One region of the Kitasatospora sp. NPDC056138 genome, then DNA from elsewhere that is predicted to be linked to it. Evidence: predicted binding sites of a transcription regulator. Region 1 holds the regulator's gene; the other holds the start of a gene.
What was found. Region 1 encodes HrcA, which represses chaperone genes, less so after heat shock. Its sites were predicted from a motif close to TTNGCACTCNGNNNNNCNGAGTGCNAA; they were not measured.
Positions count from the first base shown of each region.

Region 2: the regulator HrcA is predicted to act here: its motif matches at 1,358-1,384, upstream of groL (chaperonin GroEL).

Region 1 is NZ_JBHJVK010000032.1:79,779-91,020, forward strand. It holds gene ACFC1R_RS20385 (SDR family NAD(P)-dependent oxidoreductase) at 1-369, shown strand, start outside; gene ACFC1R_RS20390 (radical SAM/SPASM domain-containing protein) at 437-1,417, shown strand; gene ACFC1R_RS20395 (AMP-dependent synthetase/ligase) at 2,136-4,034, shown strand; gene hemW (radical SAM family heme chaperone HemW) at 4,104-5,333, shown strand; gene ACFC1R_RS20405 (DUF3097 domain-containing protein) at 5,417-6,271, opposite strand; gene ACFC1R_RS20410 (C2 family cysteine protease) at 6,418-7,728, shown strand; gene ACFC1R_RS20415 (hypothetical protein) at 7,770-8,348, opposite strand; gene htpX (zinc metalloprotease HtpX) at 8,370-9,293, opposite strand; gene hrcA (heat-inducible transcriptional repressor HrcA) at 9,589-10,602, shown strand; gene dnaJ (molecular chaperone DnaJ) at 10,674-11,242, shown strand, end outside.
Region 2 is NZ_JBHJVK010000018.1:69,748-80,989, reverse strand. It holds gene groL (chaperonin GroEL) at 1-1,201, opposite strand, end outside; gene ACFC1R_RS14330 (cold-shock protein) at 1,536-1,742, opposite strand; gene ACFC1R_RS14325 (MoaD/ThiS family protein) at 2,370-2,648, opposite strand; gene thrC (threonine synthase) at 2,708-3,985, opposite strand; SAM riboswitch class I at 4,003-4,134, opposite strand; gene ACFC1R_RS14315 (glucosyl-3-phosphoglycerate synthase) at 4,289-5,296, shown strand; gene ACFC1R_RS14310 (trehalose-6-phosphate synthase) at 5,430-6,917, shown strand; gene otsB (trehalose-phosphatase) at 6,986-7,852, opposite strand; gene ACFC1R_RS14300 (DUF3263 domain-containing protein) at 7,922-8,149, opposite strand; gene ACFC1R_RS14295 (cupin domain-containing protein) at 8,255-8,608, shown strand; gene ACFC1R_RS14290 (extracellular solute-binding protein) at 8,730-10,016, opposite strand; gene ACFC1R_RS14285 (DeoR/GlpR family DNA-binding transcription regulator) at 10,187-10,981, opposite strand.

The DNA of each region.
Region 1 (11,242 bases):
GGCGGCCGCCTGCCGTCCGGCGGGGCGATCGTCAACGTCACCTCGGGGGCGGCCCGCCACCTGAGCGCCGGGACCGCCGCCTACGCCGCCTCGCAGGCCGCGCTGGAGGCGGCCTCCACGGTGCTGGCCCGCGAACTGGCCGAGCGCGGCGTGCGGGTGAACACGGTCGCCCCCGGCCCGACGGACACCCCCGGCCTGCGCCGCGCGGTAGACAGCGGGCAGTCCCTGGACGAGACCCGGCTGGCCGAACGGATCCCGCTGCGACGTCTGGGGCAGGCGGAGGAGATCGCTGCGGTGATCATGTTCCTGCTCTCCCCGGCGTCCGGCTTCGTCACCGGCCAGGTCCTGCCGGCCAACGGAGGCCTGTGATGCCGGCCCCGGCCCGGCTCGGCCCGGGCCCCCGCGCCGCCGCCAAATCCGCTGAAGGGAAGGTCCGTTGACCTCGATCGACCCAGCAGGAGAGGAAGGCACCGCCTACCTCTCGCTGCAGAACCCCTGCAACGCCAGCTGTCCGATGTGCCTGAGCTGGCGTGACGACAGCATCCTGCCGCCCAAGGCCGTGTTCGACACCGTCCGCGCACTGGCCGACCAGGGCTGGCGGCGACTGCTCTTCACCGGCGGCGAGTTCGTCACCTACCCGGAGTTCGACGCCCTGCTGGAGCTGACCGCCCAGCTCGGTCTGGACTTCGGCTTCATCACCAACGGCACCGTCCTGGACCCCGCCTACGACGCGCTCCTCGACTCCCCGGGACTGACCAAGGTGGTGCTCTCCCGGGACCACGCCGATCCGGAGCGCCACGCCAACTGGCGCAAGCTGCCCGCCTTCTCCGACCAGGTCATCGCGGACGTCTTCGCCCGGCTGTCGGCCCGCGGTGTCTTCTGCCAGGTCAACACGGTGCTCATGCCCTCCAACGCGGACGACCTGGCGGCCTTCGTCGACCTGCCGTTCTGGCCGAGCATGGACCTGTGGCACCTGATCCCGGTCAAGGGGCCGATGGCCAGGGGCTGGACCGACGAGTCCCGCAGGCGCTTCGCGGCCACGGTCGCCGAGCTGAGCGCGGCACCGGGACCGGCCCCCACCCTGATCAGCCCCATCCCGTCCGGCTTCGCCGAGCTGCCGCTCGCCGAGGTCCGCACCTCGCGGCCGACCGAGACCGCCGTCCGGGGACGCTCCTGCGCGGTGGAGCTGGGCCAGCTCTACATCGACGCCTCGGGCCATGTGCTGCCGTGCAACTCCATCGCCTGGGAGGAGCGCCGCACCATCGGCTTCGGCAGCCTCCACGAGGAGTCGCCAGAGGTCATCCTCGACCGCCGCCGCCGGGCCCTGGACTCCGCGCACAACAGCGACCGCCTCGGCTGCCACGCCTGCGACCCGCTGAACTTCGCCGCCAACGCCAGAACCGCCGCGCACCACTGACCGCGAGCCGCTCACGCCGGCCCCCGCCCGACACGCAGGGCGGGGGCCGCTCTCCAGGGTGCCGTAGCGGTTGCCCCGGGCCGTCGCCCAGTCGTCAGCGTCCTGGGCACCTGGCCGGGGGTGCCGAGCTTGCCGCCTCATCTTGCGGGGGCGGCCCGGCTGGCCGGTCCTGGGTGGGGTGGGGCCGGTCAGGACAGCGTTGCGTTGCAGTCGGAAGGTCCAGGTCACGTTCTCGGGCAGGGCGGTGACGTCCTCGTGGTGGTGGGCGGCGTCGGCGACCACGTCGATCGTCCGCTCGGGCAGTGCGGTGGCGAGGTCGGTGACCAGGGCGATGGCCGGCCGGGTGCGCGAGGCGGTGCCCTCGCCCCGCCCCAGTGCCCACAGCACCGGCCGTGCGATCGGCTTCGCGAACCTCACACGGGGCCGGCGAACACCCGCCCGCCGATCATGAAATCGACTAAAGTCGAGTGGGGCGGAGCGGGGCTCTGGCGCCCCGGGGTCGGGCAGGTTTCGTGTGCATCCGTACCACCACCCCGCAGTGAGGCTGCACTGCAGGTCCGTCGGTGTGCCAGCCTGCGGAACCCTCTTACGGAATGGCGCGCTTACCCCTAGGCTGCGTATTGCCCTCTTGTTACTGGCAAGTTAATAAGGCGGGCCGGTCGGCCTGCCCCCACAGCCACCGCCCTCACCCTCGGCCACCCGCCCCCGGAGGTCCTCGTTGAGCACCGCGCAGACCATGATCGAGCGACGTCCGCCCTCTGTCGCCCACCTCTTCCTGGACCGGGTCGCGGCCACTCCGGACGCCGAGGCGTACCGCTTCCCGGCGCCCCTGGACGAGCACGCCGCCGACGGCGCACCCGGCGCCGAGCAGTGGCGCTCGCTGACCTGGGCGCAGACGGCCGAGCGGGTCAAGGCGGTGGCGGCGGGGCTGATGGCGCTCGGCGTCCGGCCCGAGGAGCGGGTCGCGATCGCCGCCTCCACCAGGGTCGAGTGGATCATCGCGGACCTCGGCAACATGTGCGCGGGCGCCGCGACCACCACGGTCTACCCCAGCACCAACGCCGAGGAGACCGCCTTCATCCTGGCCAACTCCGCCAGCACGGTGCTGTTCGCCGAGAACGCCGCGCAGCTCGCCAAGGCCGTCGCCGAGCGCGCGAAGCTGCCCGAGCTGCGGTTCGTCGTCCTCTTCGACGGCACCGCCGAGCGCCCAGAGGACGAGGGCCTCGAAGTGCTCACCCTGGCCGAGCTGGAGCGGCGCGGCAGCGAGTACCTCGCCGAGCACCCCGACGCGGTCACCAAGGCGGTCGACGCGCTCGACCGGGAGCAGCTCGCCACCCTGATCTACACCTCCGGCACCACCGGCCGCCCCAAGGGCGTGCGCCTGGTGCACGACTGCTGGGCGTACCAGGGCGTGGCCCAGCAGGAGAGCGGGCTGCTGCGCTCCGACGACGTGCAGTTCATGTGGCTGCCGCTCTCGCACGTCTTCGGCAAGGCGATGATCTCCGGCCAGATCGCCACCGGCCACGTGATGGCCGTGGACGGCCGGGTGGACCGGATCATCCACAACCTGCCGGCCATCAGGCCGACCGTGATGTGCTCCGCGCCGCGCATCTTCGAGAAGGTCTACAACGGCATCGCCGGGAAGGCCAGAGCGGAGGGCGGTGCCAAGTACAAGATCTTCCTGTGGGCGGCCAAGGTCTCCCGCGACTACGCCAGGGCCACCCAGGCCAGCCTGGTCGCCACCGGCAAGGCCGGCGCTCCCCTCGCGCTGAGCCTCCAGCACGCCGTCGCCGACAAGCTGGTCTACGCCAAGATCCGGGCCGCCTTCGGCGGGCGGCTGCGCGGTTCGGTGTCCGGCAGCGCGGCGCTGGCCCCCGAGATCGGGTACTTCTTCAAGGGCGCGGGCGTGCCGGTCCTGGAGGGCTACGGCCTGACCGAGACGAGCGCGGGCACCAACGTCAACCCGGCCGAGGACTACCGCATCGGGACGGTCGGCCTGCCGCTGCCCGGCACCGAGGTCCGGATCGCCGAGGACGGCGAGATCCTGCTGCGCGGCCCCGGTGTCATGCGCGGCTACCACGACCTGCCCGAGCAGACCCGGGAGGTGCTGGAGCCGGACGGCTGGTTCCACACCGGTGACATCGGCGAGCTGGTCGAGGACGGCTACCTGCGGATCACCGACCGCAAGAAGGACGTCTTCAAGACCTCCGGCGGCAAGTACGTCGCCCCCACCGAGATCGAGAGCAAGTTCAAGGCGGTCTGCCCGTTCGTCAGCAACGTCCTGGTGATCGGCAACGGCCGCAACTTCTGCACCGCGCTGATCGCCCTGGACGAGGGCGTGATCATGCCCTGGGCGAGCGAGCGAGGCCTCGGCGGCAGGTCGTACGCCGAGGTGGTCGCCACCCCGGAGGTCAGGGAACTGGTCGACGGCTACGTCCGGAAGGTCAACGCCGAGCTCCAGCGCTGGCAGACGATCAAGAAGTTCTCGCTGCTCCCGCGCGACCTGGACGTCGAGCACGGTGAGCTGACCCCGAGCCTCAAGATCAAGCGCCCGGTGGTCGAGCGGGTCTACGCCGACGCGGTCGCCGAGATGTACCAGGGGGCCAACGAGGCGTGACGCCACCCGGTCCGGTCCGGCTCCGGTCCTGATTTCAGGGTGTCGTGAGCCGTACCGGACAATGGGGGCATGCCCTCCGCACTCCCCGACGGCGAACCCGTGCCGTCCGACGGTTCCCTGCCCGACCACGCCCTCGCCGGTCTGGGCCGGCGGCCGTTCGGCTTCTACGTGCACGTGCCGTACTGCGCCACCCGGTGCGGCTACTGCGACTTCAACACCTACACCGCCACCGAGCTCCGCTCGTCCGGCGCGGTGGCCTCCCAGGAGACGTACGCCGACAACCTGATCGCGGAGATCCGGCACGCCCGGCGGGTCCTGGGCGACGCCGAGCTGCCGGTGCGGACGGTGTTCCTCGGCGGCGGCACGCCGACCCTGCTGCCCGCGCGGGACCTGGTGCGGATGCTGGCGGCGATCCGGGACGAGTTCGGTCTGGCCGCCGACGCCGAGGTGACCACGGAGGCCAACCCGGAGTCGGTGAACCCCGCCTACCTCGCCGAGCTGCGCGAGGGCGGCTACAACCGGCTCTCCTTCGGCATGCAGAGCGCCCGCCCGCACGTCCTGACGCTGCTCGACCGGCACCACACGCCGGGCCGCCCCGAGGCGTGCGTCGCCGAGGCGCGGGCGGAGGGCTTCGAGCACGTCAACCTCGACCTGATCTACGGCACCCCCGGTGAGTCCGACGACGACTGGCGGGCCTCGCTGGACGCCGCGATCGGCGCCGGGCCCGACCACGTCTCGGCGTACTCGCTGATCGTCGAGGACGGCACCAAGCTGGCCGCCCGGATCAAGCGCGGCGAACTCCCCATGGTCGACGACGACGTGCACGCCGACCGCTACCTGATCGCCGAGGAGGCGCTCTCCGCCGCCGGCTACTCCTGGTACGAGGTCTCCAACTGGGCCACCACCGACGCGGGCCGGTGCCGCCACAACGAGCTCTACTGGACCGGCGCCGACTGGTGGGGTGCGGGCCCCGGCGCGCACAGCCACGTCGGCGGTGTGCGCTGGTGGAACGCCAAGCACCCCGCCGCGTACGCCCAGGCCCTGGCCGAGCGGCGCACCCCCGCGCAGGGCCGCGAGGTCCTGCCGGACGAGGACCGCCGGGTCGAGCGCATCCTGCTCGAACTGCGCCTGCGGGAGGGCTGCCCGCTCTCGCTGCTCGCCGCCGACGGCCGGCGCGCCGCCGAGCGGGCCCTGGCGGACGGGCTGCTGGACGCGGGTGCGTTCGGTGCGGGGCGGGCCCGGCTCACGCTCCAGGGGCGGCTGCTGGCGGACGCGGTGGTCCGCGACCTGGTCGACTGACCGACGGGCCTCCGGCAGGGGCCGGCCGGCCGTCCCGGGGGCGGTGGAGACGGCCCGCGCCCCTGCGGACGGGCCCCTCGCCGCTAAGGGGTTTCCGGGACGGTGACGAAGTCGATCAGTTCCTCGACCTTGGCGAGGAGCTGCGGCTCCAGGTCCTTGTAGCTGTGGACCGAGGCGAGGATGCGCTTCCAGGCGGCCGGGGTGTCGAGCGGCCAGCCGAGGCGGCGGCAGATGCCCTCCTTCCACACCTCGCCGCGCGGGACGGCGGGCCAGCCCGGGATGCCGACGCTGCCCGGCTTCACGGCCTGCCAGATGTCGACGTACGGGTGGCCGACGACCAGCACGCGGTCGCCGGTGACCCGGGCCGCGATCCGCTGCTCCTTGGTGCCGGGCAGCAGGTGGTCGACCAGGACGCCCAGGCGGCGTCCCGGCCCCGGGGCGAACTCGGCGACGATCGCGGGGAGGTCGTCGATCCCCTCCAGGTACTCCACGACCACGCCCTCGATCCGCAGGTCGTCGCCCCAGACCCGCTCGACCAGCTCCGCGTCGTGCCGCCCCTCGACGTAGATCCGCGACTCCCGGGCCACCCGGGCCCGTGCGCCGGGCACGGCGATCGAACCGGAGGCGGTGCGCCCCGCCCCCGCCCCCGCCCCGGCGCCCTGCCGGGCGGGCGCCGGGGCGGCCGGGCGGACCAGTGTCACCACCCGGCCCTCCAGCAGGAAGCCACGGGGCGTCAGCGGGAAGACCCGGTGCTTGCCGAACCGGTCCTCCAGGGTGACGGTCAGGCCCTCGGCGGTCTTCTCGCACCGCACCACGGCCCCGCAGAACCCCGTACTCACCTCCTCGACCACCAGGTCGCGCTCGGCGGCCACCTCCGGCGCGGGCTGCTGCCGCTTCCACGGCGGGGTCAGGTCGGGTCCGTACTGCCTGCTGTGCATGCGGCCGACTATATGAAACCTGGTGCGGTGTCAGGGAGCGGGCGCACGAGGCGGGGCGCCGCCCCCGCCGGTACAGGTGTCGGGGAACCCTCGTATCCTCTTGGTCGCCCGTGGGCGAGGCACGGGCACGCGACGGGGGAGGGCACGTGGGTTACCACCGCAACAACTGGCAGCAGGCGGCCAACAACGTGGCGGGCTACCTCCCGTTCGGCCGCGAGGTCATGGCGGTGGTGAACATCACCAAGGCGTTCACCGACGAGGTCGGCCTGGAGCGGCTGAAGTACGTCCCCGACGGTCACCCCGTGGTGGAACTCCCCTGGCAGCCGCCCGGCCCGCCGCCGGACCCGGCCCGGGTCGAAGCGGTCGGCCGCCAGGCCTGGGAGGCGCTCTTCGCCGACACCGACCGCTTCGGCGCCCGTCCGCTGCTGGACCAGGTCGGCAACCTGCTGGTGCCGCTGCCGCCCGCCGAACTCGACCTGGTGATCCGCCGGTTCGGCCCGCAGGGGCTGCTGCGCTGGGACGAGCTGATGCACGTCACCGACGCGAACGAGGAGGAGGCGTACGACTTCTACCGGCAGCAGGAGGTCTTCAACTGGCTGCTGCGCACGGTCAGTCCGTACGCGACGATGCTGATCGGCGACTCGATGCCGTGCAGCCAGCCGACGTACCGGCTGCTGCCGGAGGACGAGCGTGCGGGCAGGACCGCCGGCTGGGTGCTCCCCGAGGGGCCGTTCGCCCAGGTCGACGGCACGTACCTGACCGAGAACTGGCAGCGGGTCTCGGCCTCCACGGAGGCGATGAGCTGGCAGGACATGGACCAGGGCCGGTTCGGTACCTGCTGGATGCTGACGTCCATGCAGGCCGTGCTGCAGGCCAACCCGGCCTACGCCCCGCGCCATCTGCGCCAGGAGGCCAACGGCTCGGTCACCTTCACGCTGTACGAGAAGGGCCGGCCGTACGACGTGACGGTGGTCGCCGACCTGCCGATGGTCGGCAACAGCCTGTACGGGGCCAAGGGGCACAGCAGCGACCCGCGCTACGCCGAGACCTGGCCCGGCTACTACGAGAAGGCCGTGGCCCAGTGGTACCGGGGGTACGAGGAGATCGCCCACGGCGGTCTCGCCGCGCGGGCGCTCGCGTTCCTGACCGCCAGGCCCGTGCAGGACATCGACATCAGCTCGCCCTGGGTGATCCACGAGATCGCCGACCGCAAGGCGCGGGGCCAGGCGGTGACCGTCGGCACCAAGGGCCAGGGCAGCGACCGGGACACCCTGATGGGTGGCCGGCTCGCCACCAGCCACGCCTACTTCGTCAAGGACGTCGACGTCCCCGGGGGCCGGATCTGCCTCGGCAACCCGTGGGGCGACGGGGCCTCCCGCACCATGTGGGAGGCCTGGCTCGGGTTCCACGACATCCAGCACTACCTCTCCAACGCGGAGGCGGCCTTCACCTGGTAGCCCGTCGGCAGCTTCCCGGCAGCCCCCGGCCCGGCCCGAGGTCAGAGGCCGGGGGCACCCCAGACCGGGAACCAGCGGGACAGGTCGGGCTCGATCCGCAGGTCGTCCGCGAGCATCGCCTTGACCTGGATCTCCACCGGGTTGTTGCGCTTCTCGCCGGGGAGCGGGGCGAACGGGTAGAAGGTGCCGCGCTTGTAGAGGTAGACCAGGCCCAGGGGCTGGCCGCTCTCGTTGCGGAAGGCCACGATCGAGCAGAGCAGCTGCGGGCCGAAGCCGTTGGCCTCCAGCTCACTGTTGACCGCGTGCAGGTCGTTGACCAGCTCCGGCAGCTCCTCGGGGGTGTGCCGGGCGAGCAGCCAGGAGTAGCCGTAGGAGTCCTGGCTGGCCTCGACCGGCGCGCCGCCGCGCCCGGTGTCGGCGTCGAGCAGCGCCCGGACCTGCCGCTCCACCTCGCCGAACGCACCGCCCTCCACCGCGGCGAAGCACACCGAGCCGAGCCCGGTCGGGCGGAACCCGGCCGCCGCCTGAAGGGTGAGCGCCGCCGAGGGCACGGCGAAGAGCTGGTCGAGATCGGGCCTGACCGGCTTGGTGCGGCCGAAGAGGGCGTCCAGGAATCCCACGGTGGTCCTTTCGAGGTGCGGTCAGCGGCCGAGCTGGGCGGAGATCCGGGCGAGCTGGGCGAGCCGCTGCTCCAGCGACGGGTGGGTGGACAGCAGCTGGCTCGCGGTCTCCCGGGCACTCAGCGCGGGCGCGAAGTAGAAGGCGTTGTACGGCTGCGCCTGGCGCAGGTCCTTGCTCGGGATGGCCGCGATCTGACCTGTCACCTTGGTGAGCGCCGAGGCCAGTGCGCTCGGCCGGCCGGTGAGCTGGGCGGCGGCCCGGTCGGCGGCCAGCTCGCGGTAGCGGGAGAGCAGCCTGGTGAGCAGGAAGCTGATCGCGTAGACCACCATGCTGACCAGCGGGATGATCAGCATCGCGATGGCCGCGTTGCTGTCGTTGTTGTTGCGGTTGCCGCCGCCGATGAAGCCGCCGTACAGGGCGATCCTGGTCATCACCCCGGCGAGCACGCCGAGGAATCCGGCGATCGTCATCACGGCGACGTCCCGGTGCGCGACGTGCGAGAGCTCGTGGGCGAGGACGCCCTCCAGCTCCTCCGGCTCCAGCCGGCGCAGCAGCCCGGTGGTGACGCAGACCACGGCGTTCTGCGGATTGCGGCCGGTGGCGAAGGCGTTGGGCATGTCGTTGTCGGCGACCGCCACCCGGGGTTTGGGCATGTCGGCCAGGGCGCAGAGCCGGTCGATGGTCCCGTGCAGCTGCGGGTACTGCTCCGGGGTCACCGACCGGGCGCCCATCGCCCGCTCGGTGATCTTGTCGCTGAACCAGAACTGGGCCACGAAGAGGCCGCCGGAGATCAGCACGATCAACGGCCACGCCCCGCGCAGCAGGACGATCAGGACGCCCGTGAACCCGACATAGAGCAGCCCGATGAAGAACATCGTGACGACCATCCGCCCGGTCAGGCCGCGGTCGGGTGCGAAGCGGGAGTGCTGGGATGAAGCCGACATCTCTGCTCCTTCGTTGCCGTCGCTCGCCTTCGATGCTGCCACTCGCGGAGCCCCGGGGCACCGACTTCACACCGGAGATCCGGCAAGGATCACCGGGGCGGCCCGTTCCTGCCGTCGGACCCGGGCCGTACACTGGCAGGTACGGTTCTGGCACTCTGCCTTCCAGAGTGCCAAGAGAGCCGGGCAGCCATCGGTTCAACGGACGAAGACGGAGGTGCGTGCCGTGTACAGCGAGCGCAGTGCTGACGAGCGCAAGGCAGACGCGCGCCGCCTCGACCGTCGCGAGATCCGTCCGCTGGACGAGCGCAGGCTGGCCGTGCTGCGCGCGATCGTGCAGGACTACGTGGGCACCGAGGAGCCGGTCGGCTCGAAGGCCCTGGTCGAGCGGCACAACCTGGGTGTCTCCCCGGCCACCGTGCGCAACGACATGGCGGCCCTGGAGGACGACGGCTTCATCCACCAGCCGCACACCAGCGCCGGCCGGATCCCGACGGACAAGGGCTACCGCCTGTTCGTCGACCGGCTGGCCGAGGTCAAGCCGATGAGCGCGCCGGAGCGCCGGGCGATCCGGCACTTCCTGGACGGCGCGGTCGACCTGGACGACGTGGTGGCCCGTACGGTCCGGCTGCTCGCGCAGCTGACCAGACAGGTCGCGGTGGTCCAGTACCCTTCGCTGTCCCGGTCGACGGTGCGGCACATCGAGCTGGTGGCGCTGGCCCCGGCCAAGGTGATGCTGGTGCTGATCACCAACACCGGCCGGGTCGAGCAGCGGCTGGTGGACTGTCCGGGCACGGTCGGTGAGAGCGTGCTGGCCGATCTGCGCTCCCGGCTCAACGCCGGCGCGGTCGGCCGGCCGCTGCCCGAGGTCCCCGGCGCGCTGGAGGAGCTCCCGGGCGCCTTCGAGCCGGACGACCGCCCGACGGTCAGTGTGGTGCTCGCCACGTTGTTCGAGACGCTGGCCGAGCAGAACGAGGAGCGGATCATGCTGGCCGGCACGGCCAACCTGACCCGCTTCGGACACGACTTCCCGCTCACCATCCAGCCGGTGCTGGAGGCATTGGAGGAACAGGTCGTCCTGCTCCGCCTGTTGGGTGAGACGGCGGATGCTGGGATGACGGTCCGGATCGGTCACGAGAACGAGTACGAGGGGCTCAATTCCACCTCTGTCGTCTCGGTCGGTTACGGTTCCGGCGACCAGAGTGTGGCAAAACTCGGGGTGATCGGTCCGACCCGGATGGACTACCCGGGCACAATGGGGGCGGTGCGAGCGGTGGCACGGTACGTGGGTCAGATCCTGGCCGAGTCGTAAGAGAGGCCGCTGGTTGAACCGGCGGTGACCAGTCGCAAGCACTTCTACAGGCGGAACAAGCGGAGCATTTGGTGGCCACGGACTACTACGCGGTACTCGGCGTCCGACGGGATGCGGGGCAGGACGAGATCAAGAAGGCGTTCCGGCGCCTGGCACGCGAACTGCACCCGGACGTCAACCCGGACCCGAAGACGCAGGAGCGGTTCAAGGAGATCAACGCCGCCTACGAGGTGCTCTCCGACCCGCAGAAGCGGCAGGTGTACGACCTCGGCGGCGACCCGCTGTCGCCCAACGGCGGCGGCGGTGGAGCGGGCGGCTTCGGCGCCGGTGCGGCGGGCTTCGGCTTCTCCGACATCATGGACGCCTTCTTCGGCGCCGCCTCCGGCCAGCGCGGCCCGCGTTCGCGGACCCGGCGCGGCCAGGACGCGATGATCCGTCTGGAGATCACCCTGGAGGAGGCCGCGTTCGGCACCACCAAGGAGCTCCAGGTCGACACCGCCGTCACCTGCACCACCTGCTCCGGCGAGGGCGCCGCACCCGGCACCTCCGCGCAGACCTGTGACATGTGCCGCGGCAAGGGCGAGGTCTCCCAGGTCACCCGGTCCTTCCTGGGCCAGGTCATGACCTCCCGTCCCTGCCC
Region 2 (11,242 bases), on a different contig from region 1:
CGTTGCGGACGGCGTCCTCGATGCGGTGCTTGCGCTCCTTGAGCTCGACCTCGGTGGCCGCGCCGGCCTTGATGACGGCCACGCCGCCGGCCAGCTTGGCGAGGCGCTCCTGGAGCTTCTCGCGGTCGTAGTCCGAGTCGCTGTTCTCGATCTCGGCACGGATCTGGTTGACGCGGCCGGCGACCTGGTCGCTGTCGCCGCCACCGTCGACGATGGTCGTCTCGTCCTTGGTGATGACGACCTTGCGGGCGGTGCCCAGCAGGTCCAGACCGGCGTTCTCCAGCTTGAGGCCGACCTCCTCGGAGATGACGGTGCCACCGGTGAGGATGGCGATGTCGCCGAGCATGGCCTTGCGGCGGTCACCGAAGCCCGGGGCCTTGACGGCGACGGACTTGAAGGTGCCACGGATCTTGTTCACGACCAGGGTCGACAGGGCCTCGCCCTCGACGTCCTCGGCGATGATGACGAGCGGCTTGCCGCTCTGCATGACCTTCTCCAGCAGCGGGAGCAGGTCCTTGACCGAGCCGATCTTGGAGTTGGCGATCAGGATGTACGGGTCCTCGAAGGACGCCTCCATCCGCTCCAGGTCGGTGGCGAAGTAGGCGGAGATGTAGCCCTTGTCGAAGCGCATGCCCTCGGTGAGCTCGAGCTCCAGGCCGAAGGTGTTGCTCTCCTCGACGGTGATGACACCTTCCTTGCCGACCTTGTCCATGGCCTCGGCGATGAGCTCGCCGATCTGGGTGTCGGCGGCCGAGATGGAGGCGGTGGAGGCGATCTGCTCCTTGGTCTCCACGTCCTTGGCCTGGGCCAGCAGCTGGTCCGAGACGGCGGCGACGGCCTTCTCGATGCCGCGCTTCAGAGCCATCGGGTTGGCGCCGGCGGCGACGTTGCGCAGACCCTCGCGGACGAGCGCCTGGGCGAGCACGGTGGCGGTGGTGGTGCCGTCACCCGCGACGTCGTCGGTCTTCTTGGCGACCTCCTTGACGAGCTCCGCGCCGATCTTCTCGTAGGGGTCCTCGAGCTCGATCTCCTTGGCGATGGAGACACCGTCGTTGGTGATCGTGGGGGCGCCCCACTTCTTCTCAAGGACGACGTTGCGGCCCTTGGGGCCCAGCGTCACCTTGACGGCGTCGGCAAGCTGGTTCATGCCGCGCTCAAGGCCGCGGCGAGCTTCCTCGTCAAACGCGATGATCTTGGCCATCGGAAGTGGTCCTCCAGGACACGGTCGACTGCTCGGACCGAGAGGTGCCCGCGACGGACGGCCCTGCGAGCGCGGGTCCTTTCCCCTGCCGCTCCCTGGGGCCTCACCGACCCGGTCCGTTTGTCACTCTCAAGCTGAGAGTGCTAACGCCAATGATTAGCACTCCGGGGTATCGAGTGCAAGCCCAATGCGGCAGTGTCGACCGGCAGTCGGCAGTCGGCCCCGGGCCCCGCAGACGGCGGTGGACCCGCACGACAGGCGTCGTACGGGTCCACTGCTCGAACAGAGTGAGCGCCAGCTCGTGACCGAGCCGAGGGCTCCGCAGGTCGGAAGGTCAGACCGCAGCGTTGCGGACCATGTCCGCCTGCGGACCCTTCTGCCCCTGGGAGATCTCGAACTCGACCCGCTGGCCCTCCTCGAGGGTGCGGTAGCCGTCCATCTGGATCGCGCTGTAGTGGACGAACACGTCCGCACCACCGTCGACCGCGATGAAGCCGTAGCCCTTCTCCGCGTTGAACCACTTGACGGTGCCCTGAGCCATTCCGAACTCCCCTTGTGCTGTGCTGGCCCTTCACGGACCCGCAGGTTGCGGGCCCAGGCTGGTAGGCCGGCCCGAGGGAACCCCCCCTGGGCACAGCCGTGCACGTCGCAAACCGCCGTCGTTTCCCGGGAGTTGCCGGGTCGACGGGTGATTGCGTACGACCGCCGCTGAATGTATCCGGACAGACGCCCTCTGCAACAGGCCCAACTTCCGCGAATTCCATCCGGAAGCTTTCGGGTGTCGCGGGATAAAAGCGGCAGAATGCGCCAATTCCTGCCGGGCATAATGGACGAACAGTCGCAAATCGCCGGTAAATTTCTGACGTCGTCCTGACATCTTCTGCCGTGGACCGCCCGGGGTCCGTCTCAGCGGCCGGAAGAGCCTTGCGTATGCGATCGGCTGGCGGAGCGTCAGTCACCGGCCGCTCCTGGGCCTCGCTCCCGAGATGTGGTCGGCGGGGGAGTATGCCGACACCTGCGCACTTTACCGCCACTTGAGAGCGCCCTTTTCCACCGGCACGCCAAGAGCCGCCAACCGGCACGGAAATAAACATTCCATGCCCGTCGACGGCTCCCGGTGTGGTAGCGGCGACCGCGTCCGCAGGTGTGCGGGGTCCGCTCCGGCGGTTCAGCAGCCGCCGGCCACGGCGGGGATGACCGAGACGGACGAGCCGTCCCTGATCTCGGTCTCCAGGCCCTGGTCGAAGCGCACGTCGTCGTCGTTGACGTAGACGTTGACGAAGCGGCGCAGCCTGCCCGTGTCGTCCAGGATCCGGGCGGCGATGCCGGGGTGGTTGGCGTCCAGGTCGGCGATGACGGCGGCCAGGGTCGCGCCCTCGGCGGTCACCTCGGCGGCGCCGCCGGTGTAGGTGCGCAGGATGGTCGGGATGCGGACGGATGCGCTCATGGTGCGAAGCTCCTAGGTGGTGGGTCGTGGGACGCCGGGTGGCCCGGGCGGCGTCGGGCTCAGGCCAGGCCGGCGGCGCGGAAGGAGTCCAGCGTCGGGCGGATGGTGGCGGTCAGGCCCGCGTCGGACACCGCGTCCAGGGTCTTCAGGCCGTCACCGGTGTTGATCGCGACGGTCTCCTTGGCCGGGTCCAGCCGGCCGCTCTCGACCAGCTTCTTCAGCACGCCCACGGTCACCCCGCCGGCGGTCTCGGCGAAGATGCCCTCGGTGCGGGCCAGCAGCTTGATCGCGGCCACCACCTCGGCGTCGGTGACGTCCTCGACCGCACCGCCGGTGCGGCGGGCGATGTCCAGCACGTACGGGCCGTCGGCCGGGTTGCCGATCGCCAGCGACTTGGCGATGGTGTCCGGCTTGACCGGGCGGATCACGTCGTGGCCGGCCTTGAAGGCGGCGGAGACCGGGGAGCAGCCCTCGGCCTGGGCGCCGAAGATCCGGTACGGGCGGTCCTCGACCAGGCCGAGCCCGATCAGCTCCTGCAGCCCCTTGTCGATCTTGGTGAGCTGGGAGCCCGAGGCGATCGGGATGACGATCTGCTCCGGCAGCCGCCAGCCGAGCTGCTCGCAGATCTCGTACGCCAGGGTCTTGGAGCCCTCGCCGTAGTACGGACGGAGGTTGACGTTGACGAAGCCCCAGCCCTCACCGGCCGGATCGCCGATCAGCTCGGAGCAGAACCGGTTCACATCGTCGTAGTTGCCCTCGATGCCGACCAGTTCGCCGCCGTAGACACCGGCCATCACGACCTTGCCCTGCTCCAGGTCGTGCGGGATGAACACGCAGGACCTGAACCCGGCCCGGGCCGCCGCCGCGCCCACCGCACCGGCCAGGTTGCCGGTCGAGGAGCAGGACAGGGTGGTGAAGCCGAAGGCGCGGGCCGCCTCGATGGCGCAGGCCACCACCCGGTCCTTGAAGGAGTGGGTCGGGTTCCCGGAGTCGTCCTTGACGTGCAGCTGTGCGGTGAAACCCAGCTCGCGGCCCAGGTTGTCGGCCTTGACCAGCGGGGTCCAGCCGGGGTTCAGGTTGGGCTTGCCGGCCACGTCGGCCGGGACGGGCAGCAGCGGGGCGTAGCGCCAGATGCTGGCGGGGCCCGACTCGATCCGCTCGCGCAACTGCTCGGCCCGGTAGGAGCCGAAGTCGTAGGCGATCTCCAGCGGGCCGAAGCACTCCAGGCAGGCGAAACTGGGACCGAGGGGGAACCGGGTACCGCACTCGCGACAGGACAGCGCGGCGGCAGGGCCGAGGTCGACGGTCGCAACGGGTGCTTGGGTAGCGGTAGCCATGATGGCGGAGGCCTCTCTCCTCATCTTCCCCGTGACGCGGCTGCGCCACAGGCCGGAATTGGCACCTGTCCCGCCGGGGCCTGTGACCGCCGGGCGAGAAGGTTGCCGGGACGTCAACGGGCCGTTCCCTCAGTCCCTCTGGATGAGCTCTGTGAAGTTGTGGTCACGCTGCCGGGCCGACCCCGATGTACGCAGGTCCGGCCGGGTTACGAAGACTGTAGCCGAAGGTGTCAAGCTCGAACGGGAGCGTCCGACACGCGAGATGAACCCGACCGTTTCCATCCGAACACGAGGAGCGACACCGTGCCCGACCAGCTGACCGAGGCCCTCCTGCCGGAGGTGGAGCGCTGGCTGCGCAGCCACTCCTGGGCGGCCGCCGACCGTCCCGTCGAGGCCCTGCTCGCGGCCAAGCGGGCGGCCGGCCGGGCCGGTTCCGTCAGCGTGGTGCTGCCCGCGCTGGACGAGGAACCGACGGTCGGCGAGATCGTCCGGGTGATCCGGCGCGAACTGGTGGAACGGATCCCGCTGGTCGACGAGTTGGTGGTGGTCGACTCCGGCTCGGTGGACCGGACCGCCGAACTGGCCGCCGCCGCCGGCGCCCGGGTGGTGCACCGCGACGACATCCTGCCCCGGATACCCACCGTGCCGGGCAAGGGCGAGGTGCTCTGGCGCTCGCTGCTGGCGACCACCGGCGAGATCGTCTGCTTCATCGACGCGGACCTGCGCGAGTTCGACCCGGCCTTCGTCACGGGGATCGTCGGACCGCTGCTCACCGACCCCGGCATCCAGCTGGTCAAGGCGATGTACGACCGGCCGCTGGAGACCGAGGGCGCCGTCGTACCGGCCGGCGGCGGCCGGGTCACCGAGCTGGTCGCACGTCCGCTGCTCAACCTGCACTGGCCGCAGCTGGCCGGGTTCGTCCAGCCGCTGGGCGGGGAGTACGCGGCCCGGCGCTCACTGCTGGAGCGGCTGCACTTCCCGACCGGGTACGGGGTCGAGCTCGGCCTGCTGGTGGACGCCCTGGACGAGGTCGGCCTCGACGCCCTGGCGCAGGTGGACGTCGGCGTCCGGCACCACCGCCACCAGGACGGCCAGGCCCTCGGCCGGATGGCCGCCACCATCTACCGCACGGCCCTGGAACGCCTCGACCGGACCCACCGCCTCAAGGCCGCGGACGACCTGGTCCACCCGCACCTCACCCAGTTCACCCGGGCCTCCCGATCCCGCGGCTTCACCCCGCACACCCACCCGGTCACGGCCCTCGAACGCCCTCCGATGCTCAGCGTTCCCGAGTACCGGGAACGGGGTTAGCCCTCGGGGGCGCGGGGGACCACGCACCTTCGATGTGCGCGGTTCCGCGCGCCCCCGATCCGTTCGCCCCGGCCCCGGCGGGTGTCCCGACCCGGAGGGTTTCCGGCACCCCGGGCCCGGCAAGGTTCAAGACATGGGCGATCTCGCGACCGAACGTTCGAATCCGACCGGCAGGGCCCCGATCCTGGTGGCCTCGAACCGCGGCCCGGTGTCCTTCACCCTCGAGGACGACGGATCGCTGACCCTGCGCCGAGGCGGCGGCGGCCTGGTCTCCGGGCTCTCCGCGATCGACGACCCGTCCTCGGTCTGGGTCTGCGCGGCGCTCGGCGACGCCGACCGCGCGGCGGCCCGCCGGTCCCCCGACGGCCGGCTCGACCTAGGCGGCTTCGAGGTCGGCGGCCAGGCCGTCCGGATGCTCGACATCGATCCGGACACCTTCCGCCGTGCCTACAACGGCATCGCCAACTCCACTCTGTGGTTCGTCCACCACCTGCTGTACGACACCCCCGTCTCGCCGCTCTTCGACGACCGGTTCCGCCGCGAGTGGGAGTCCTACGGCGCGTACAACTCCGCCTTCGCCCGGGCGCTGGCCGCCGAGGCGGCCCCCGGCGCGGTGGTGCTCGTCCAGGACTACCACCTCTCCCTGGCCCCGACCCAGCTCCGCGCGCTCCGCCCCGACCTGCGCATCGGGCACTTCTCGCACACCCCGTGGGCCCCGCCGGAGTACTACCGGATGCTGCCGGACGACGTCGCCGAGGCGGTGCTCGCGGGCATCCTCGGCGCCGACCGCGCGGCGTTCCTGACCCTCCGGTGGGCACTCGCCTTCGCCGACTGCTGCGAGGCGGTGCTCGGCGCGACGGTGGACCGGGACGCCCTCACCGTCACGCACGCCGGGCGCACCACCCGGCTCGGCGTCCACGGCCTCGGCGCCGACGCGGACTTCCTCCGCTCGCGCGCCCACCGGCCGGACGTGGACGCCCAGCTGGCCACCCTGCGCGAGGCGGTCGGCCGCTCCGCGGACGGGGCGCCGCGCCGGACCGTCGTCCGGGTGGACCGCACCGAGCTGAGCAAGAACATCGTCCGCGGTCTGCTCGCCTACCGGCACCTGCTCCGCACCCGCCCCGAGTGGCGGGACCGGGTGGTGCACGTCGCCTTCGCCTACCCCTCGCGCCACGACCTGCCCGAGTACCGCGAGTACACGGCCGCCGTCCGGCGCATCGCGCAGGAGATCGACGACGAGTTCCGGACGGCCACCTGGCGCCCGCTGATCCTGCACGTCGACGACGACTTCCCGCGCTCGCTGGCCGCCTACCGGCTCGCCGACGTGGCCCTGGTCAACCCGATCAGGGACGGCATGAACCTGGTCGCCAAGGAGGTCCCGGTGGTCTCCGACGCGGGCTGCGCCCTGGTGCTCTCCCGCGAGGCGGGCGCTTGCGCCGAACTCGCCGACGACGCCATCACGGTGAACCCGTACGACATCGTCGCCACCGCCGAGGCCCTGCACCGGGGCCTGACCATGCCCGGTCACGAACGCGCGGACCGCACCAAGCGGCTGGCTGCGGCCTCGACCGCGCTGCCGCCCCAGCAGTGGTTCCTGGACCAGCTCCACGCCCTGGACTGAGGCTCCGTGCCAGGGGCCCAGGCGTCCTCGAGGACACGCCCGCGCCCGCACGGCCGGCGCCGGCCGGATCAGCGCCCCGAGCCGATCCGGTCGGCCAACTCGGCCAGCAGCGCGACCAGTCCGGTCGGACCGGACACCAACAGGTCGGCCCGCTCGGCGAGTTCACCGACCTGTGGTTCACCCGCCACGGTCCCGCCGCTGCACACCAGCAGTCCGGGCCGGCCGTCCGTACGGCGCTTCTCGACGGCCGCGTACGCGGGCAGATCGCCGAGGTCGTCCCCGGCGTACAGCACCGCGCCGACGGCCGGGCGTTCGGCGAGGAAGGCGGTCAGCGCCGCACCCTTGTCCACCCCGGGCGGGCGCAACTCCAGGACGTAGCGGCCGGGTTCGACCATCAGTCCGTGGCCGGCGGCGAGCCGGCCGAGCGGTTCGCGGAGCAGGTCGAGCGCGGCGCCGGGGGCGTCGGTACGACGGGTGTGGACGCCGAGCGCACGGCCCTTGTCCTCCACCCAGGTACCGGGGTGGGCGCCCGCCCGCTCCAGCACCCGGGGCAGTTCGGCCCGGGCGGCGGCCACACCGGCCGGCGGTTCGGGGGCGGTCAGCTCACCGGTGGCGGCCTCCCAGCGCTCGGCACCGTACTGGCCGAGCACGGTGAGGTGTCCGAGCCCGGGGACGCCCGCGAAGCCGCCGTACCGCGCGGCGACGGCCGCCGGCCGACCCGTCACCACGACCACCGCGCCGACCAGCGGGGCCAGCCTGGAGAGCACGGCCACCGCCTCGGGATGGGCACGCGCCTGGTCGGGGTCGGGCACGATCGGGGCCAGGGTCCCGTCGAAGTCGAGGGCGATCACGGCCTCGGCGGGCGCCGCCAACAGGGCCGCCAGGCCCGCGCGTCCGGCCGGGGTACTCGGTGCCGACTGCTCAGTCATCCCCATGCCCAGACCCTACCCAGCCCGGACGCATCCACCGCCGGACCACGCGCCGGACCCCGTCGGGGCCGGCCGCTACCGCTCCGCGCGCTTGGTCTCCCGGATCCGGCGGAGCCGGTTGACCAGCACCGGGTCGTGCGCGAGCGCCTCCTGCCGGTCCAGGAGGCCGTTCAGCAGCTGGTAGTACCGGGTTGCCGAGAGGTCGAGCTCCTCCCGGATGGCACGTTCCTTGGCGCCCGCCGTCCGCCACGGCCGGGCCTCCAGCGCGAGCACCGCCAGTTCGCGTTCACTCAGAGCGGCCACCGCACCCACCTCGCCTCGGACTCGCTACGAAGTGTCATTCTGCCCGGCCGCTCGGACACACTCTGCCGTCCCCACCGGACCCGCCGTCCGGCTAGCGTCGGTGCCATGACCAACAGCTTCGCACTGCACGTTCCCGACCTCGACCTCGAACCCGAGCCGCTCGACCCCGCCCAGATCGTCTCCGGCAGCCCGGAGGTCACCGGCAAGGTGCTCTGGGAGTCCGAGGACGGACGCCGGCTGCACGGGGTCTGGCAGATCACCCCGGGCGTGGTGACCGACGTCGAGGCGGACGAGCTGTTCGTGGTGGTCAGCGGGCGCGCCACCGTCGAGATCGAGGGCGGACCGACCCTGCACGTCGGCCCGGGCGACTTCGCCGTACTGCGCGAGGGCGACCGCACCACCTGGACCGTCCACGAGACCCTGCGCAAGGCGTACTCGATCACCCTCGGCACCGACTGAGCACGGCGCTTGCCCGCCGGGGCGCGGGGAGCCGGGCGCGAACGTCGGTGTCCTCCGACTCGCCCGGCTCCCCGCGCCCCGAGGTCCGACACCCCTGCCCGGCCGGTCGGCCGGGCGGCCGCTAGTGGTGCGCTTCGGCGGCCGCCTGGGCCGCCGACTTCTGCAGGGCGGCGAGGACCTGGTCGCCGCCGTCGCGCACCGCGCCGCCGATGCCCTTCTTGATCATGGCGCTCACCTTCTCCCAGGACGGGTCGCCGACCGGGTAGAAGCTGGCGCTGGGGAGGGTGGCCAGGAAGCTCTTGAGGTCCTCGCGCATCCCGCTGGCGGTCATCTCGTCGCGGGTGTCCTGGGTGACCGGGAGCAGGTTGTAGATCTCGTCGAACTTGAGGGTGTTCTCCTTCTGGTAGACGAAGGAGAGGAACTTCTTGATCTGGGCCCGGTGCCCGTTGGCCTTGAAGGCCATCATCCAGTCCGCGACGCCGAGGGTGCCGACCTTGTCCTGGGCGTTCTTGCGCGGAATGGGCGCCGTGCCGTACTCGAGGCCGGCGGCGTTGGCCTTCTGCATCAGCGAAGGATGGCCGTTGAGCATCGCGACCCTGCCGGCCGCGAAGTCGGCGAAGGCCGTCTTGCGGTCGACCGACCCGGGGTCGGGATAGGTGAGGTGGGCGTCCACCAGGTTGGTGCGCAGCCAGCCGAAGGTGGCCCGGTTCTGCCGGCTGTCGATGCTGTAGTTGCCCGCGCTGTCGGAGAGGCCGCCGCCGCCGCTCATGGTCCACATCATCGACTCGGCCTGGGCCTCCTCGGGTCCCAGCGGCAGTGCGTACGGCGTGACGCCGGGCACCCTGCCGTGGATCTGCGCGGCGTCCTTGCGCAGGTCCTCCCAGGTGACGGGGGGTTCGGTGATACCGGCCTCGGCGAAGATCTCCTTGTTGTAGAAGAAGGCCCGGGTGGAGGCCGCGAAGGGGATGCCGTACTGGCTGCCGACGACCTGCCCGGCCTTGGCGAAGGCGTCGATCAGATTGGCCTGGGTGTCGATCGTGAGCACGTCGCCGACGGGGTAGAGCCGCCCGGCGGCGACCTGGTCGGCGAAGCCGCCGGTCTGGACGAGGTCGGGCGTGTCGCCCTTGGCGATCAGGTCCGCGACCCGGTTGTCGATGTCGTTCCAGTCGACCACCTCGACCGAGACCCTGATCGACGGGTCGGCGCTCTCGAACCGCCGGACCAGCTCGTCCCAGTAGTGGCTGGAGCTGGTCGCCTCGCTGTCCCCGTAGTCGGCGGCGACCAGCTTGAGGGTGACCGTTCCGCCGGCCTGGGAGACGAGGGTCCCGCAGCCGCTGCTCACCAGTACGGCGGCGAGCACGGCGGCCAGGGCCGGCCGGCGGCGGGACGTGCGGGCAGGGGTGTTCAACGGGGATACCGCCTTCGGGTGGGGAGGGCGGCCACACTGTCAGCGCCCTGACGTGGCGGTCCAGACCTACCGGCGGGTATTTATCGAGGTGCGCCGCCGCGTTGCACTCCGTGCAACCGGGGTCCGGCGAACCGGGACAGAACTCCCTCCCCGGGCTGCCCCCGGAGTTGTCAGACCGCGATCACCCGGACACCGGCCTCGGTGAAGGCGGCGGCGAGTTCGGGGCTGACGCCCTCGTCGGTGACCAGGGTGCCGATCCGGTCGACACCGCAGATCCGGGCGAAGGCCCGACGGCCCAGCTTGGAGGAGTCCGCGGCCACCACGACCCGGCGGGCCCGTTCGGCGAGCAGCCGGTTGACGCTGGCCTCACCCTCGTGGTGGGCGGTCGCACCGTGCTCGGCGTCCAGCGCGTCCACGCCCAACACCGTGACGTCCAGGGTGAGTTCGCCCAGGACCAGCCCGGCCAGCGGGCCGATCAGCTCGTACGACTGAGGGCGTGCGACACCGCCGGTCAGCACGATCTTCACCTGCGGGCGGACCGTCAGCTCGTTGGCGATGTTCAGCGCATTGGTGACGATGGTGACGCTCTGCCCGGGGCCGCTCTCCGGCCGTTCGGCCAGATCGGGGCGGACAGCCAGCGCGCGGGCCACCTCGGTGGTGGTGGTGCCGCCGTTGAGGCCGACCACCTCGCCGACCGCGATCAGGTCGGCCACGGCGGCGCCGATCCGCTGCTTGGCGTCGGCGTTCCTGGCGGTCTTGTAGCGCAGCGGCAGGTCGTAGGAGACGTTGTGCGCCACCGCGCCGCCCCGGGTGCGGGTGACCATCTGCTGGCGGGCGAGCTGGTCGAGGTCGCGCCGGATGGTGGCGGCGGAGACGTCCAGCGCCTCGGCGGCCTCCTCGACCTCCAGCTTGCCGTGCTCGGCAAGCAGTTCCAGCAGGGCGTTCCACCGCTCGTACCTGGACACGCTGGGCCGCCCCTCCTGTACCGATCCTGTGCCGACGTCGCGCACCGGTCCCGCGCCGACGCCGCGACCGCCCCGCGCGGGTGCGCGGAGCCGGGTGCGCGAAGCCTGGACAGCTTTGCACACCGCAGCCGGTCCAAGCGTTGTCGGAGGCCCGCCACGAACCGGACGCCCTGTCATAGCATTGCGCAATCATGCGCGAAAGGGCTATAAATCAATCAGCTTCACGCACTCACGATCGGCGGGCCGGCCCGTCGGCGCATC